DNA from 2 places in the Pseudoalteromonas obscura genome. Region 2 is predicted to be linked to the other one. Evidence: predicted binding sites of a transcription regulator. Region 2 holds the regulator's gene; the other holds the start of a gene.
What was found. Region 2 encodes NrdR, which represses ribonucleotide reductase genes. Its sites were predicted from a motif close to AAACACNANATNTNGTGTTT; they were not measured.
Positions count from the first base shown of each region.

Region 1: the regulator NrdR is predicted to act here: its motif matches at 5,092-5,111, upstream of nrdA (class 1a ribonucleoside-diphosphate reductase subunit alpha).

Region 1 is NZ_JASJUT010000003.1:154,193-162,043, reverse strand. It holds gene QNM18_RS08675 (efflux RND transporter permease subunit) at 1-867, shown strand, start outside; gene QNM18_RS08670 (NADPH-dependent FMN reductase) at 1,268-1,825, shown strand; gene QNM18_RS08665 (arylamine N-acetyltransferase family protein) at 1,841-2,644, shown strand; gene nrdA (class 1a ribonucleoside-diphosphate reductase subunit alpha) at 2,763-5,048, opposite strand; gene QNM18_RS08655 (HAD family hydrolase) at 5,383-6,030, opposite strand; gene ubiG (bifunctional 2-polyprenyl-6-hydroxyphenol methylase/3-demethylubiquinol 3-O-methyltransferase UbiG) at 6,027-6,737, opposite strand; gene gyrA (DNA gyrase subunit A) at 6,919-7,851, shown strand, end outside.
Region 2 is NZ_JASJUT010000006.1:152,271-160,121, reverse strand. It holds gene thrA (bifunctional aspartate kinase/homoserine dehydrogenase I) at 1-2,279, shown strand, start outside; gene thrB (homoserine kinase) at 2,289-3,218, shown strand; gene thrC (threonine synthase) at 3,228-4,514, shown strand; gene glyA (serine hydroxymethyltransferase) at 4,769-6,025, shown strand; gene nrdR (transcriptional regulator NrdR) at 6,189-6,638, shown strand; gene ribD (bifunctional diaminohydroxyphosphoribosylaminopyrimidine deaminase/5-amino-6-(5-phosphoribosylamino)uracil reductase RibD) at 6,638-7,753, shown strand; gene QNM18_RS15220 (riboflavin synthase) at 7,762-7,851, shown strand, end outside.

The DNA.
Region 1 (7,851 bases), on a different contig from region 2:
TTTGATGCTGACGGTAAGGCATACCGTGTCATACCTATGGTTGAACATAAAGATCGTCGTTTCGCTGAAGCAGCATTAGGGTTACATATAAAACTACCCAGTGGTGAGCTTATCCAGTTGAGTTCAATCGCGACGCTTAAAGAGAGAGTTGGACCAAGGCAAATGGGGAAATTTAATCAGCAAAATGCATTTAGAATTCTTGGCGGAGTGGCCCCCGGGGTGACGGCGGAGCAGGCACTTAAAGCGCTTGAAGAACAAGCCCGACATATTTTACCTGATGAGTACGCGCTAAATTATGCGGGAAACAGTCGTCAGCTGAGAAAGCAAGGCAATAGCTTTTTAGCGACATTGGGCGTCGCCATTCTAGTAGTCTACTTGGTACTTGCAGTGCAATTTAACAGTTTTAGATCGCCATTGGTAATTTTATTGGGGTCGGTACCGTTAGCGATATCTGGCGCTATGTCATTTAGCTTTTTCAATCTAACAAGTATGAATATCTACGCCCAGATTGGGCTTATTACATTGGTTGGTTTAATCGCAAAAAATGGCATTTTGATCACTGAGTTTGCAAATGAATTATTAGCGCAAGGGAAGTCCAAGAGTGAAGCGATTATTGAAGGGGCGGTAGTCAGGTTAAGGCCTATCATGATGACAACCGCAGCGACCGTGTTGGGGCATTTCCCTTTGGTGTTGGTTACAGGTGCAGGCGCAGAGGCAAGAAATAGCATAGGGATTATTCTGGTTGCTGGTATGTTGATAGGCACAGTGTTCACATTATTTGTGCTGCCGACGGTTTATATGTTACTTGCTAAAAACGTTCAACAGATAAAAAGTGAAAACAGTCAGCTTCTCACTGCGAATAATTAATAGTGATGCTCAGGTAAAAGACGTGTATTGCATCTCTTTTACCTGGGCACTGTAAATAATATCCGAATTGTATATTTGTAATCACTTTTTCTAAAACAAACCAAAATATCATATTGTTTCATTTGGGTGCTTTTAAGCGCTGATATATTCCAAGTATTCAGACCTTTTATTTAATTCGATCCTCTTTTAGTTGGTATGGCAGAGCTGCCATATTTGGTCATTCTACGACTAGATTCTTGTTTTTCCGTCTTTTTTGCTCTTGTCGTTAAAAGTTATTTTAAGTGCTTGACCTCAACTTAACTTAAGGTTTTAGAGTGGCAGTATAAGATTTGAGGCAAGCTGGACTGTAAGGAGCCGCGACTTAAATCGATAACTTATGATTAATTAATGAGGGCTTTAAATGAATATACTGGCATTTGGTGCAAGCAATAGTAAAAAATCAATAAATCAAAAACTGGCTTTCTATGCTGCCACACAAGTGAATGGCGCGACTATTTCTCTAATCGATCTCAATGACTACGAAATGCCAATTTATAGTGAGGACAGAGAGAAGGAGTTTGGTATACCAGAGCTAGCAACTCGGTTTTACAACAAAATAGCAGAGGCCGACTTAATTGTGGTTTCATTTGCAGAATATAATAGTTCATATACTGCCGCTTATAAAAACTTGCTTGACTGGACATCGAGAGTTGGCATGCAAATTTTTCAGCAAAAGCAGGTACTCATGCTGGCCACATCACCGGGGGCAGGGGGAGCAAAAAAGGTTTTATCATCGGCTCAATCATCAGCCAGTAGCTTCAGTGCTAACCTTATTGGCGCTATATCGCTTCCTAGTTTTTATGACAATTTTGACTTAGAAACAAATACGGTTACGAGTGATTCGTTTAATTCTCAGTTAATAGATTCATTTAAGAGTAATGACATTGAGCCTGTTAATTTAAGCAAGCGCCAACAGTAAAGCCGAGGTATACCTATGAATAGCGAGTTACTAGCAAAGTACTTTAATAGAATTAACCTTAAAACTGATGCGGTTGTGGATATTGATTCACTTTTCCATATTCATGAATTGCAACATGAGTTCATCCCTTTTGAGAACCTCGACATTATTGATGGCAACCCCATAGATTTATCTAATGAACATGTATTTAAAAAGCTGGTGGACAAACAGCGGGGAGGATACTGCTACGAATTAAATGGCTTGTTATACCAAGTTTTAAAGACCATTGGCTTTGAGGTGACGCAAGCATTAGGCAGAGTTCATTTGTCAGACAAACCTACAGGGCGAGGGCATCTTATTAATTTAGTATCAATAGAAGGCCAGCAGTGGGTTGTTGATGTAGGGTTTGGTGCAAATACACCGAGAAAACCATTACCTCTTGTTTTTGATCAGGAGTTTAATACCGACAAGCAAGTTTTTCGATTCGTCAAAGACACCACTTTTGGTGTGATGCTACAAAGTAAAATTGAAGGTGGTTGGCAAAGTCTCTACAGCCTTGACATGAGCTATGTCTGTGAGGGAGATATTGAGTATGGTAATCACTTTGCTTCTACCGGCTCTAGTTCTTTATTTACATCGAATATAGTGCTGGTAAAGCGTACAAAATACGGAAAAAATATTCTATTTAATAATAGGCTAAAAATTGACACGCAAGACGAAACCATAGAGACAATATTGGACAGTGAGCAGCTTTTTAATCGAGCCTTGAAAGAGCATTTTGGCATCAAAAAGAAAATTGCTTACGAAAAAATAGCTGGTTACGTCAATTGGGCTGAATAATTTAGAGCGATTAATATGGTGTTGGATCTGATGTAATGAGTTGATTATTGAAAAGAGAGTTAAAATTTTTTGACAAAAAAACCCAGCGATAGCTGGGCTTTTATTATTTTAAAGCTTGTTAAATCTTACAAGCACCGCCTTCGCAGCCATCATCTTCTGGCTCAGGCTTCAACTCGTCTTGTGCATCGGCTGCACCATCGCGAGTATTATGGTAGTAAAGTGTTTTAACACCAAGCTTGTATGCTGTTAGTAAGTCTTTTAGTAACAGCTTCATTGGTACTTTACCGCCTTCAAACTTAGTTGGATCATAGTTTGTGTTTGCAGAAATAGTTTGGTCGACAAACTTTTGCATAATACCAACTAGACCTAGGTAACCATCATTTGAAGGAATATCCCATAGCAATTCATATTGATCTTTAAGCTTTTCGTACTCAGGTACAACTTGCTTTAAGATACCGTCTTTACTTGCTTTTACGCTGATATGGCCTCGAGGTGGTTCAATACCATTCGTTGCGTTAGAGATTTGAGAAGAGGTCTCTGAAGGCATCAGTGCTGATAGCGTAGAGTTTCTCATTCCATACTCTTGGATACTTGCTCTTAGCGAATCCCAATCAAGGTGTAACGGCTCATCACAAATTGCATCGATGTCTTTTTTGTAAGTATCGATTGGCATAATACCTTGTGAATACGTCGTCTCATTGAACATAGGGCAAGCACCGCGCTCTTTTGCTAGTTCGTTTGACGCTTTCATTAAGTAGTACTGAATTGCTTCAAATGTTTTGTGTGTTAGGGCATTTGCGCTGCCATCTGAGTATTTCTTACCATTTTTAGCAAGGTAGTAAGCGTAGTTGATAACACCAATACCTAGCGTACGACGTCCCATTGTTGCTGTGTGCGCTGCTGGCACTGGGTAATCTTGGAAATCAAGTAGGTTATCAAGTGCACGAACCGCTAGCTCAGCAAGTTCTTCAAGCTCTGAAAGGTCGTTAATCGCGCCTAAGTTAAATGCAGACAAGGTACACAGTGCGATTTCGCCTTCTGCATCATTTACATTATTTAGTGGCTTAGTAGGAAGCGCTATTTCCAAACATAAGTTTGATTGACGGATTGGCGCAACTTTTGAGTCAAATGGGCTATGTGTATTACAGTGGTCAACATTTTGTAAGTAAATACGACCAGTACTAGCACGCTCTTGCGCGAACATTGAAAACAGTTCAATCGCTTTGATGCGTTTTTTACGAATAGACTCGTCTTGCTCGTATTTTAGGTATAGCTCTTCGAATAGTGCTTGATCTTCGAAGAATGCATCATATAGCCCCGGAGTATCAGACGGGCTGAATAGGGTAATGTAGTCATCTTTTAATAGACGCGTATACATCGTTTTATTGAATTGTACGCCGTAGTCTAAGTGACGAACACGGTTTTCTTCAACACCACGGTTGTTTTTCAGAACAAGTAGGTTTTCTACTTCTAAATGCCACAATGGGTAGAATAGTGTTGCAGCGCCACCACGCACACCGCCTTGTGAACAGCTTTTTACTGCTGTTTGGAAGTGCTTGTAGAATGGAATACAGCCAGTATGGAAAGCTTCACCGTTACGAATAGGGCTACCTAGCGCACGAATACGGCCGGCATTAACACCAATACCAGCTCGCTGGCTCACATACTTCACGATTGCAGAAGAAGTTGCATTGATTGAGTCCAAGCTATCATCACACTCGATTAGTACACATGAACTAAACTGGCGCGTAGGTGTGCGTACACCCGCCATAATAGGCGTTGGTAATGAAATTTTAAATTGTGAAACTGCGTCGTAAAAACGCTTAATATAGTCAAGACGAGTTTCTTTTTCATAATCTGAGAACAGGCTTGCTGCAACTAGCATGTATAGAAACTGCGCGCTCTCATAGATTTCACCTGTCACACGGTTTTGTACCAGGTATTTACCTTCAAGCTGTTTAACCGCAGCGTAGCTGAATGTCATATCGCGGCTGTGGTCGAGGTATTCATTTAGCTCGTTAAGCTCTTCACGGGTGTAGTCTTTCAATAGGTGTTCGTCGTAGCGCTTATCTTCAACCAGCTTGGCTACATGATCGTATAAATGTGGTGGCTCAAATTGACCGTAAGCTTTCTTTCTTAAATGGAACACTGCAAGACGTGCTGCTAGATATTGATAATCGGGTGTATCTTTTGAAATTAAATCAGCAGCTGCTTTAATGATTGTTTCATGGATATCTTCAGTACGGATCCCATCGTAAAATTGGATATGAGACTTCAATTCCACTTGAGAGACTGAAACATTGTCTAGGCCTTCGGCAGCCCAAGTTATCACACGATGGATTTTATCTAAATCAAGCGGCTCTTTACGACCGTTTCTTTTACTGACAGATAATTGTTGGTTCATAAGCTATGCCTGTATTCCCAAATTCTTATATTGGCTAGGAAATCACCACTAGATATGGTGCCTATTTGAAAGTGCATCACAAGATAGTGTGGTTATTTATATTTTGCAATAGAACAACTTCACTCAAATTGTGGATAACATTGGGATAAAATTAGCGTGTTAGTGTTTACTAACCTTCTGTTATCCACGAAGTCTGCGTGCGTAAAAAAATCAACTTCAGTTCGGTGATTTTTGTCTTTTTTTAACAAAAAAACTGAATGATTTTTTTATGTTCAATTTATTGCCCAATAAAGTGTAAGACACAATATGTAGTGTCTCAAATTATAATTTTTCACTATATGTGCGAAATTAACTCTTTTGGTTGCTTTAAGTTTAACTCGGCTTGCCAAGAAAGAGCTTCTTCAAGAGAAGGAATGAACCCCCATAAAGCAGTGACTGAGCGCATCTTCGCTGCTTTAGCTGCTTCTATATCACGTTGTGCATCACCAACATAAGTACACTGTGTTGCCGTGACACCAAGTTTTTCGGCTGCATATAGCAGTGGATCTGGGTGTGGTTTAGCAACTTTTAGCGTATCTCCACACACAACTGCTTTAATGTCTTTTAATGCATCTATTTTTGCAAGAAGTGGGAAAGTCAAAAACTCAGGCTTGTTTGTGACTATACCAACAGCGATATTTTGCTCATACAACGATTTTAGCATGTCGGTAATACCGTCAAAGCAATGGCTGTGAACAGAAATATTTTGTTCATAATAGTCTAAGACTTGCTTCCTTAAAGAAGCAAAGTCGTAGTCGACCAGTTTGTCTTTAAAGCCTACTTCTAATAGGGCTTTTACTCCATTAGAGATTGCGGGGCTATATTCATTTTTGGGTAAAGTCGGTAATCCATGCTCTTCGAGCACGTGATTTAATGCAGCCCCGAGGTCGTCACTGGTATCTAATAGCGTACCATCTAAATCGAACAGAACGGCTTTGGTCATGCTAATTTCTCAAAGTGAAGTAAGTAGTTCACACTGACATCTTTGGTCAGCGTAAATGTCTTAGTGAAAGGGTTATAACTGATACCAGCAGCGTTGCGTACTTTTAAACCATGTTCTTCGGCCCACCCAATTAGCGTCGACGGTCGAATGAATTTGTTGTGATCATGAGTGCCTTCAGGCACCATTTTTAATACTTTTTCGGCAGCGACCACAGCAAGTAAGTAGGCTTTGTGTGTTTTATTTAAAGTAGAGAAAAAGACACTGGCCCCGGGTTTTGCTGCCTGTGCAACGGCGCCAATAATCGCTGCTGGATCTGGCACGTGTTCTAGCATTTCCATACAAGTGACGACATCAAATTCTTCTGTATGTTGCTGCGCAAATACTTCGGCGGGGATCTTTTGATAATCCACATCTATTCCGCTTTCTAGACTGTGCAATTTGGCTACGTTTAGTGGTTCTTGACCCATGTCGATACCTGTGGCTTGTGCCCCAAGTTTTGCCATGCTTTCTGTTAGGATCCCGCCTCCGCAACCGACATCTAGTACTTTTTTAGAAAACAAGCCTGCGCTTTTATCATTAATAAAGTCCAATCTCAATGGGTTGATGTCATGTAGCGGTTTAAATTCTCCCTCGGTATCCCACCATCGCTCAGCGATTTCTTCAAATTTTGCGATTTCTTGGTGATCTACATTTTGATGTTCGGTCATAAAAAGCTTCCTCGTTTATCTGGGCGCATTGTATTGGCTATTTATAAAAATACCAGACATTTTACGACTGCAAATTGAATTTAACTGTGTTACTATCGGCAGCCGAATAAATAATAACTTAACCCTTTGTTGCTAATAGTTTGACACAAAAGGGCAAGACTCTGAAGGAAAGTGGTATCAAATGACTGATCTCGCCAATGAAATCCTCCCGGTCAATATTGAAGATGAATTGAAAAATTCATACCTAGATTACGCGATGAGTGTAATTGTAGGGCGTGCATTGCCAGACGTACGTGACGGACTAAAACCAGTTCACCGTCGTGTACTTTTCGCAATGAACGAGCTACGTAATGACTGGAATAAACCTTATAAAAAATCAGCTCGTGTAGTCGGTGACGTCATCGGTAAATACCACCCTCATGGTGATAGTGCAGTATACGATACTATCGTACGTATGGCGCAGCCGTTTTCTTTGCGCTATATGTTGGTAGACGGCCAAGGTAACTTCGGTTCTGTAGATGGTGACTCAGCTGCAGCAATGCGTTATACCGAAGTACGTATGGCTAAAATGTCTCACGAACTACTTGCTGATTTAGAGAAAGAAACTGTTGATTATGTGCCAAACTACGATGGTACTGAGCAAATTCCCGATGTATTGCCGACCAAGGTTCCAAACTTATTGGTAAACGGTTCATCAGGTATCGCAGTTGGTATGGCGACAAATATTCCGCCACACAATCTAACAGAAGTTATCAATGGCTGTTTGGCTATTATTCAAAATCCAGATCTCACCATTGAAGAGCTAATGGAATATATCCCTGGCCCTGATTTCCCAACTGCGGCAATTATCAGTGGTAAAAAAGGGATTGAGCAAGCTTATAAAACGGGTCGTGGTAAAGTTTATATCCGCGCACGTGCTGAGATTGAGACGGACGAAAAAACGGGCAAAGAAACAATCATTGTCCATGAGATCCCGTATCAAGTAAACAAAGCGCGTCTTATTGAAAAAATCGCCGAGTTAGTAAAAGATAAAAAAGTTGAAGGGATCAGTGCATTACGTGATGAGTCGGATAAAGACGGAATGCGTATTGTCATTGAGATCAAGCGTGGAGAA
Region 2 (7,851 bases):
TCGAATTGGTTCAAATAGCCGCGCGCGGCGACGATTATGCTGCGCAGTGGGATGCACTAGAGTCGCGCTGTGAGGCCCTTAAACATGACGTTGAGTCTCAATATGGAGAGATCTTAGAGTGGCCTGAATTGGACGTACTCAAGCAACAATTGCAGGGTGTCCAATTGCTCAAGCAGTGTCCTGCATCGGTCAATGCTTTTGCAATTAGCTTTGGAGAACGAGTAAGTGTTTCTCTTATGGTTACAATGATAAAAGCGCATGGTGCGCGTGCGTTGGATGCTACAAGTTGTATCAAGACTCAAGCTCAGTACTTAGATGCAGAGGTTGACTTGGACAGAACCCGTGAAGCCGTTAATCAGCAAGTGGCTTCTAGAGACTCAGGTATATATATCATGGCTGGGTTTACTGGCAGCAATGCGGCAGGCGAACTGACAACACTAGGGCGCAATGGGTCTGATTATTCAGCAGCTGTAATGGCCGCAAGTCTCAATGCCGATATTTGCCAAATATGGACAGATGTTGATGGAGTATACAGTGCGGATCCTAGGTTGATTAAAAAGGCGACTAAAGTTGACCGCTTGTCATATAAAGAAGCCATGGAGCTTGCCTATTTTGGGGCAAAAGTTCTACACCCTAAAACAATCTTGCCATGTGCTAAAGCCAATGTGCCATGCGAGATAAAAAATACTCATGATCCGGATGTGCCCGGCTCTTTAATCTCGTCTGACGGTACAGGTGACGCGCCTGTGAAAGCACTATCCAGTTTAGATAATCTCGCCATGCTGACTGTGTCTGGACCGGGAATGAAAGGCAAAGTGGGTATGGCTGCAAGGGTGTTTGGTGCACTGGCTAATGACAATGTATCTATTGTTCTGATCACGCAGTCGTCATGTGAGTTTAGCATTAGTTTTTGTGTGTATGAACAGGACTTAGCATTGGCACTCAATGCGTTAGAGACAGCATTTACATTGGAGACGCAAGCAGGACTTATAGAGCCTGTTGAGGTACGTAGAAAGCTCGCCATCGTAACCTTGGTCGGTGACAATATGAAGTCACATAAAGGTCTTGCTGCTAAATTTTTTGCCTCTTTGGCACAAGCTCAAGTAAACGTGGTTGCAATTGCACAAGACTCCACGGAGAGTGCCATCTCAGCAGTTGTTTCAGGAGAGTTATGTAAAGATGCAATGAAAGTTTGCCATGAAAACTTCTTTACTCATGTTCCTTCTATAGACCTCTTTTTACTGGGCTGTGGCTTAGTCGGTAAAGAGTTAATCAAACAACTGGAAAAGCAACAAGGCTGGCTGGCTAAACGCAATATCAAATTAAACCTATATGGTGTGTCGAATTCGAAACTGTGCTTTTTAAGTAAAGAAGGTGTGGATTTCGAACAGTGGCCAAGTCAACTGAAGCAAAGTGAAGCAGGGTTTGACCTGAATACACTAGAGCAATTTGTCAAAGTGAATCATTTGATTAATCCAGTCATTGTTGATTGTAGTTCTTCCGAGCAACTTGCAGATCAGTACGCAAACTTTTTAAATGCAGGGTTCCATGTGGTAGCCGCCAACAAAAAAGCTAACACTGGAGATATGGCGTATTACCATCAGCTAAAAAATGCAGCGCAACGTTCTGGAAGGAAGTTCCTTTATGAAACGAACGTTGGAGCCGGTTTACCGGTTTTAGACAATTTACAATTGTTGTTTGGTGCAGGTGATGAATTATTGTCTTTCAACGGTATTTTATCTGGTTCGTTGTCATACATGTTCGGTGCGATTGAAGATGGTCTCAGTCTGTCAGAAGCAACAGCGAAAGCGAAACAAAACGGTTTCACTGAGCCAGATCCGAGGGATGACCTATCGGGTACCGATGTGGCAAGAAAGCTATTGATCATTGCTCGCGAGGCTGGATTAGATTTGGAGTTGAATGATATTCAAGTTGAGCCTGTGGTTTCAGAGGAGTTTGCTCAGGGCAGTTCAGTTGATGAATTTATGGCTCGTCTGCCAGAATTGGATGGGGCATTTTCCGATCGGGTACAAAGTGCGGCCAGTGAAGGTAAAAAGCTGCGCTATGTTGGCAGCATTCAAGACGGTAAGTGTAAAGTGGGTATAGAAGCAGTGGACGCTAGCCATGCGTTGTTTGATATCCGAGATGGAGAAAATGCGCTAGCAATTTTGAGTCAGTATTATCAGCCTAAGCCATTTGTGATCAGAGGTTATGGGGCGGGCGCAGAAGTAACGGCCGCAGGCGTATTTGCTGATATCTTAAAAACACTTTCTCGTTAGGAGCGCAACATGAGAAAATTTTATGCGCCAGCTTCCATTGGGAATTTTTGCGTTGGATTTGATTCGCTGGGTGCTGCGATTGCGCCAATTGATGGCCAGTTACTTGGCGATGTGGTTAGTATCGAAGAAGCTCCACGAGATCAGTTCAGCTGCGTTGGCAAATATGCCCATAAATTGCCTCAAGAGGCACAAGATAATCTCGCTTTTCAGTGTTTAACGCATTTCAGGTCCCATGTGAAAGCTGATATGCCTAGCTTGTCGCTGACTCTTGAGAAAAGGCTGCCGGTTGGCTCTGGGCTAGGATCTAGTGCTTGTTCCGTAGTTGCAACATTTGCAGCGTTAAATGCTTTTGCAGGCACTCAACTGTCCCAGATTCAAATGATTGAGTTGATGGCTGATTTTGAAGCTAAGGTGAGTGGTGCTCGTCACTACGATAATATCACACCATGTTATTTGGGGGGGCTCCAGTTGACTGCTGAGTTGGTGCCAGACCGAGCATTGGCACTGCCAGTAGACCCTAATTGGTACATTGTGGTGGCCTATCCTGGTTTTGCTTTAAATACAGCAAAGGCAAGAGCGGTTTTAGCACCTGAATTGAAACTTGGAGACAGTGTTGCTTTCGCTCAGCGATTGTCAGCATTTTGTGCGCTGCTGCAACTACATAGATTTAGTGAGGCGGTGTCGCTTATGCAAGACTCGGTGGCAGAGCCCAGCAGAGCGCAATTAATCGATGGATACTCAGATGCGAAGTTGAGCCTGCCAGAGCTAGGTGCGAGCGTCGTGAGTATATCTGGCGCAGGTCCGACATTATTTGCTCTGTGTCCAACATTAAATGCGGCTCAACAATGCCAATCTTGGCTTGAGTCTAATTATTTAAATGAGCACGGTTTTAGCCATATCTGCCAGCTGGACAGTGCAGGTACCAGAGAATTGGTTTAAGGAATTGATATGAATTTAGTAAATCTTATGGATCCTCAGCAGCAGGTTTCATTTACAGAAGCGGTTAAAATTGGCTTAGGCCGTAACCAAGGTGTCTTTTTTCCACAAAACTTAGCGCAAATCGAGGATGTCAACGCACTATTGGCGATGCCATTTCAAGCGCGTAGCAGTCGGATACTACAGCATTTGATTGGTGATGAGTTACCGAGCGATACGCTGGATGCCATGGTTAAAAGTGCTTTTAACTTTCCAGCGCCGTTGGTGGAAGTGGAAAGCGGTACTTATTGTTTAGAACTGTTTCACGGTCCAACATTGGCGTTTAAAGATTTTGGTGGACGCTTTATGTCAGAGTGCATTAGCTTATTCAATCAAGGTGAGCGCGTCACGATTTTAACAGCCACCAGCGGGGATACAGGGGCTGCTGTTGCCCATGCATTTTATGGCAAAGAAAATGTTGATGTAGTGATTTTATATCCTAAAGGCAAGATATCACTCGCACAACAAAAGCTGTTTACTACACTTGGTGAGAATATTCATTGTTTCGCTGTAGATGGCAGCTTCGATGATTGTCAGGCGCTGGTAAAACAGGCGTTTTTGGATGATGAAGTTAAGTCTCAGTTAGGGTTAAATTCAGCTAATTCAATTAATATCAGCAGGCTACTTGCTCAAGTGTGTTATTACTTTGAAGCATTTGCACAATTAACGGACTCTCAACGTAAACAGGTTCATGTTTCAGTACCGAGTGGTAACTTTGGCAATGTTTGTGCTGCCATGATCGCTGCGGCGATAGGGCTGCCTATTAAAAAGCTCAGTGCAACAACGAATCAGAATGATACCGTACCGCGTTATATCGAGACGGGAAATTGGTCTCCAAATGCCACGCTAGAATCATTATCCAATGCTATGGATGTGAGTAAACCTAATAACTGGCCACGAGTTGAAAGCATGCTTAATGGTAGATCTTTTTCTAAAGATGATTTTTATTCATGTTCAGTGTCGGAATCTCGCACCCAAGAAGTGATGAAGAAAATCAACCAGCTTGGTTATATTGCAGAGCCGCATACAGCAATTGCCTATGAAGGTTTACGCTTAAATCAAGCTGAAAATGAAACTGGCATCTTTTTGGCGACAGCGCATCCTGCTAAATTTAAAGAGTCTGTTGAAGGTGTGTTAGAACAACAACTTGAAATGCCTGAAGTCCTTGCTACTGCACTGGCAAAGCCATGTTTAGCAGAATCAATGAGTGCTGACTACGAGGGCTTAAAAAAGCGTCTTTTTGAAAAGTTAGTGTCATAAGCATGGCTGTTTAAACTATTTGTGCATACAGTAAGTCGCAATGGGTGAATGTATGCACATTTTAATTCTTAATGAAATAATCAATTTACATAATATTTTTTTATATTTAAATAAAAAAATATCATCCCTTAAACACTGTGAAATAAATTCAATCCTTGCTTAAATATGCTCACGCAGATTTCGTAGGCAATTGGATGTAAATTGCGTACAATTGCATTCGGTAAATTTAATCATACGTGCACCTAGGAGAAACCATGTTAGAACGTAACATGAATATTGCAGATTTTGACCCTGAACTATTTAACGCGATCCAATCAGAGACGACTCGTCAAGAAGAGCACATTGAACTAATCGCATCTGAAAACTACTGTAGCCCGCGTGTTTTAGAGGCTCAAGGGTCACAGCTTACAAACAAGTACGCAGAAGGTTACCCTGGCAAGCGTTACTATGGTGGTTGTGAACACGTTGATGTTGTAGAGCAGCTTGCAATTGACCGTGCATGTGAACTATTCGGCGCTGATTACGCAAACGTTCAGCCACATGCTGGTTCACAAGCAAACGCAGCGGTATTCCAAGCATTACTTCAGCCACATGACACAGTGTTAGGTATGAGCCTTGCGCACGGTGGTCACTTGACTCATGGCTCTCATGTGAACTTTTCAGGTAAGACTTATAATGCAATCCAATACGGCCTAAATGAAGAAACCGGTGAAATCGATTACGCTCAAGTAGAAGCACTAGCACTTGAGCACAAGCCAAAGATGATTATTGGTGGTTTCTCTGCATACTCAGGCATCGTTGACTGGGCTAAGTTCCGCGAAATCGCTGACAAAGTGGGCGCATATTTACTTGTAGACATGGCGCACGTTGCAGGCCTTGTAGCGGCTGGTGTATACCCTAACCCTGTACCTCATGCGCACGTTGTGACAACAACAACTCACAAAACGCTTGCTGGTCCTCGTGGTGGTTTGATTGTATCAGCTTGTGGCGATGAAGACGTTTACAAAAAGCTAAACAGCGCAGTATTCCCTGGTGGTCAAGGTGGTCCTTTATGTCATGTTATCGCGGCAAAAGCAGTGGCATTTAAAGAAGCATTAGAGCCTGAGTTCAAGACTTACCAAACTCAAGTTGTTAAAAATGCACAAGCTATGGTTGCAGTGCTTCAAGAGCGTGGCTACAAAGTTGTTTCTGGTAAAACAGACAACCACCTGTTCCTACTTGACCTAATTGATAAAGATATCACAGGTAAAGACGCAGATGCAGCGCTTGGCCGTGCAAACATCACAGTTAATAAGAACTCTGTACCTAATGACCCACGCTCTCCATTTGTAACATCAGGTCTACGTATTGGTTCTCCTGCGATTACTCGCCGTGGCTTTAAAGAAGCAGAAGCGGGTGAGCTAGCAGGTTGGATCTGTGACGTACTTGACAACATCAATGATGAGTCAGTGCAAGCAGAAGTGAAAGAAAAGGTAAAAGCTATCTGTGCTAAATTGCCTGTTTACGCATAATTACACTCACAATTTGCGTTATTTTTGATATTATAAAGGCCGCATTTATGCGGCCTTTTTATTTTCTGTCATCCAGCGTAATTGAACACGCATAGTTGCCATCGAGTGGCATTGATGATTTTCAAACACGCCGCATTAATAGACTACCTAACAGTGAGAATATATGCATTGTCCTTTTTGTACGGCAAAAGATACCAAAGTAATTGATTCGCGATTGGTGGCATCAGGCCATCAAGTGCGTCGCCGTCGCGAGTGTATAGTTTGTCATGAGCGTTTTACGACCTTTGAAGGCGCTGAATTATTGATGCCAAGAGTGATTAAACAAGATGGCACCCGAGAGCCATTCAATGAAGATAAGCTGCTCAATGGGCTGCATCGTGCTCTAGAAAAGCGCCCAGTTAGTACAGAGCAAATAGAAGAAGTTGTACATCAAATCAAATCCCAGATCCGAGCAACGGGAGAGCGTGAAGTAAATAGCAAAATGATTGGTGAATACATTATGGAAGCACTTAAAAAGCTGGATAAAGTCGCTTATGTGCGTTTTGCTTCTGTATACCGCAGTTTTGAAGATATAAAAGAATTTGGTGAAGAAATTGCGAGGTTGGGTGATTAATGGCGTTTTCACAGGCTGATCATGATTATATGGCAATGGCCATCGAACTTGCAAAGCAAGGACAGTATACGACGACGCCTAATCCGAACGTCGGCTGCGTCATTGTAAAAAATGATCAAGTGATAGGGCAGGGTTTTCACATACAAGCAGGTGGCCCCCACGCTGAGGTACATGCATTACGTCAGGCTGCTGGAAATACCCAAGGAGCCACAGCATATGTAACGTTAGAGCCGTGCAGTCACTATGGTCGCACTCCACCATGTGCAAAAGGGCTGATAGATGCAGGCGTAAAAAAAGTAGTTTGCGCTATGGTGGATCCCAATCCACAAGTTGCAGGCAATGGTTTGAAAATGTTGGAAGAAGCTGGGATCGAAACAGCATTTGGTTTACTTGAGCACGAAGCGCGAGCGCTGAATAAAGGGTTTCTAAGTAGAATGGAAACCGGCAAGCCATTTGTTACCGCAAAGCTGGCCGCAAGCTTGGATGGAAAAACAGCGCTGCAAAATGGCCAAAGCAAATGGATAACGGGCCCACAGGCGAGGCGGGATGTACAAAAATACCGCGCACAAAGCTGTGCCATATTATCTGGTGCTGATACGGTGTTAGTGGACGACGCCACACTTAATGTGCGTGCAGGTGAATTTGACGACTTTGATAAAGTTTCTCAGTTAGCTGAGTTGCGTCAACCAATTCGCGTGGTTATTGATACGCAAAATCGTTTACACCCAGATCTCAACTTGTTTAGCTGTGCATCAAAAATCATTATTTTTCGCTCCAAACTTGATAATCGGCATCAATGGCCTCATTTCGTAGAGCAAGTATGTTTGCCCACTGTAAATGACAAGCTTGATCTGAGGGCTGCGCTAACATATTTAGCACAGCAAAATGTGAATCAGATATGGCTTGAAGCGGGTGCGACATTATGTGGTGTGATGCATGAACACGGCCTAATCGATGAATATATGATTTACATGGCGCCAAAAATTATCGGCGAAGGCGGCAGAGGTTTGTTTAATAGTTCGGTACTGACTGAAATGGGACAGATCGCTGAGCTTGAAATTACAGAGTGTGCGCAAGTAGGCACAGATATTCGCATTAATGCGACTAAAAAATAAGAGAATTTATGTTTACAGGCATTATTGAAGCAACCGGCACATTATCAGAGCTAACACTCAAGCAAGGCGATTTAAGTGTTAAAGTGAAATCCCATAAT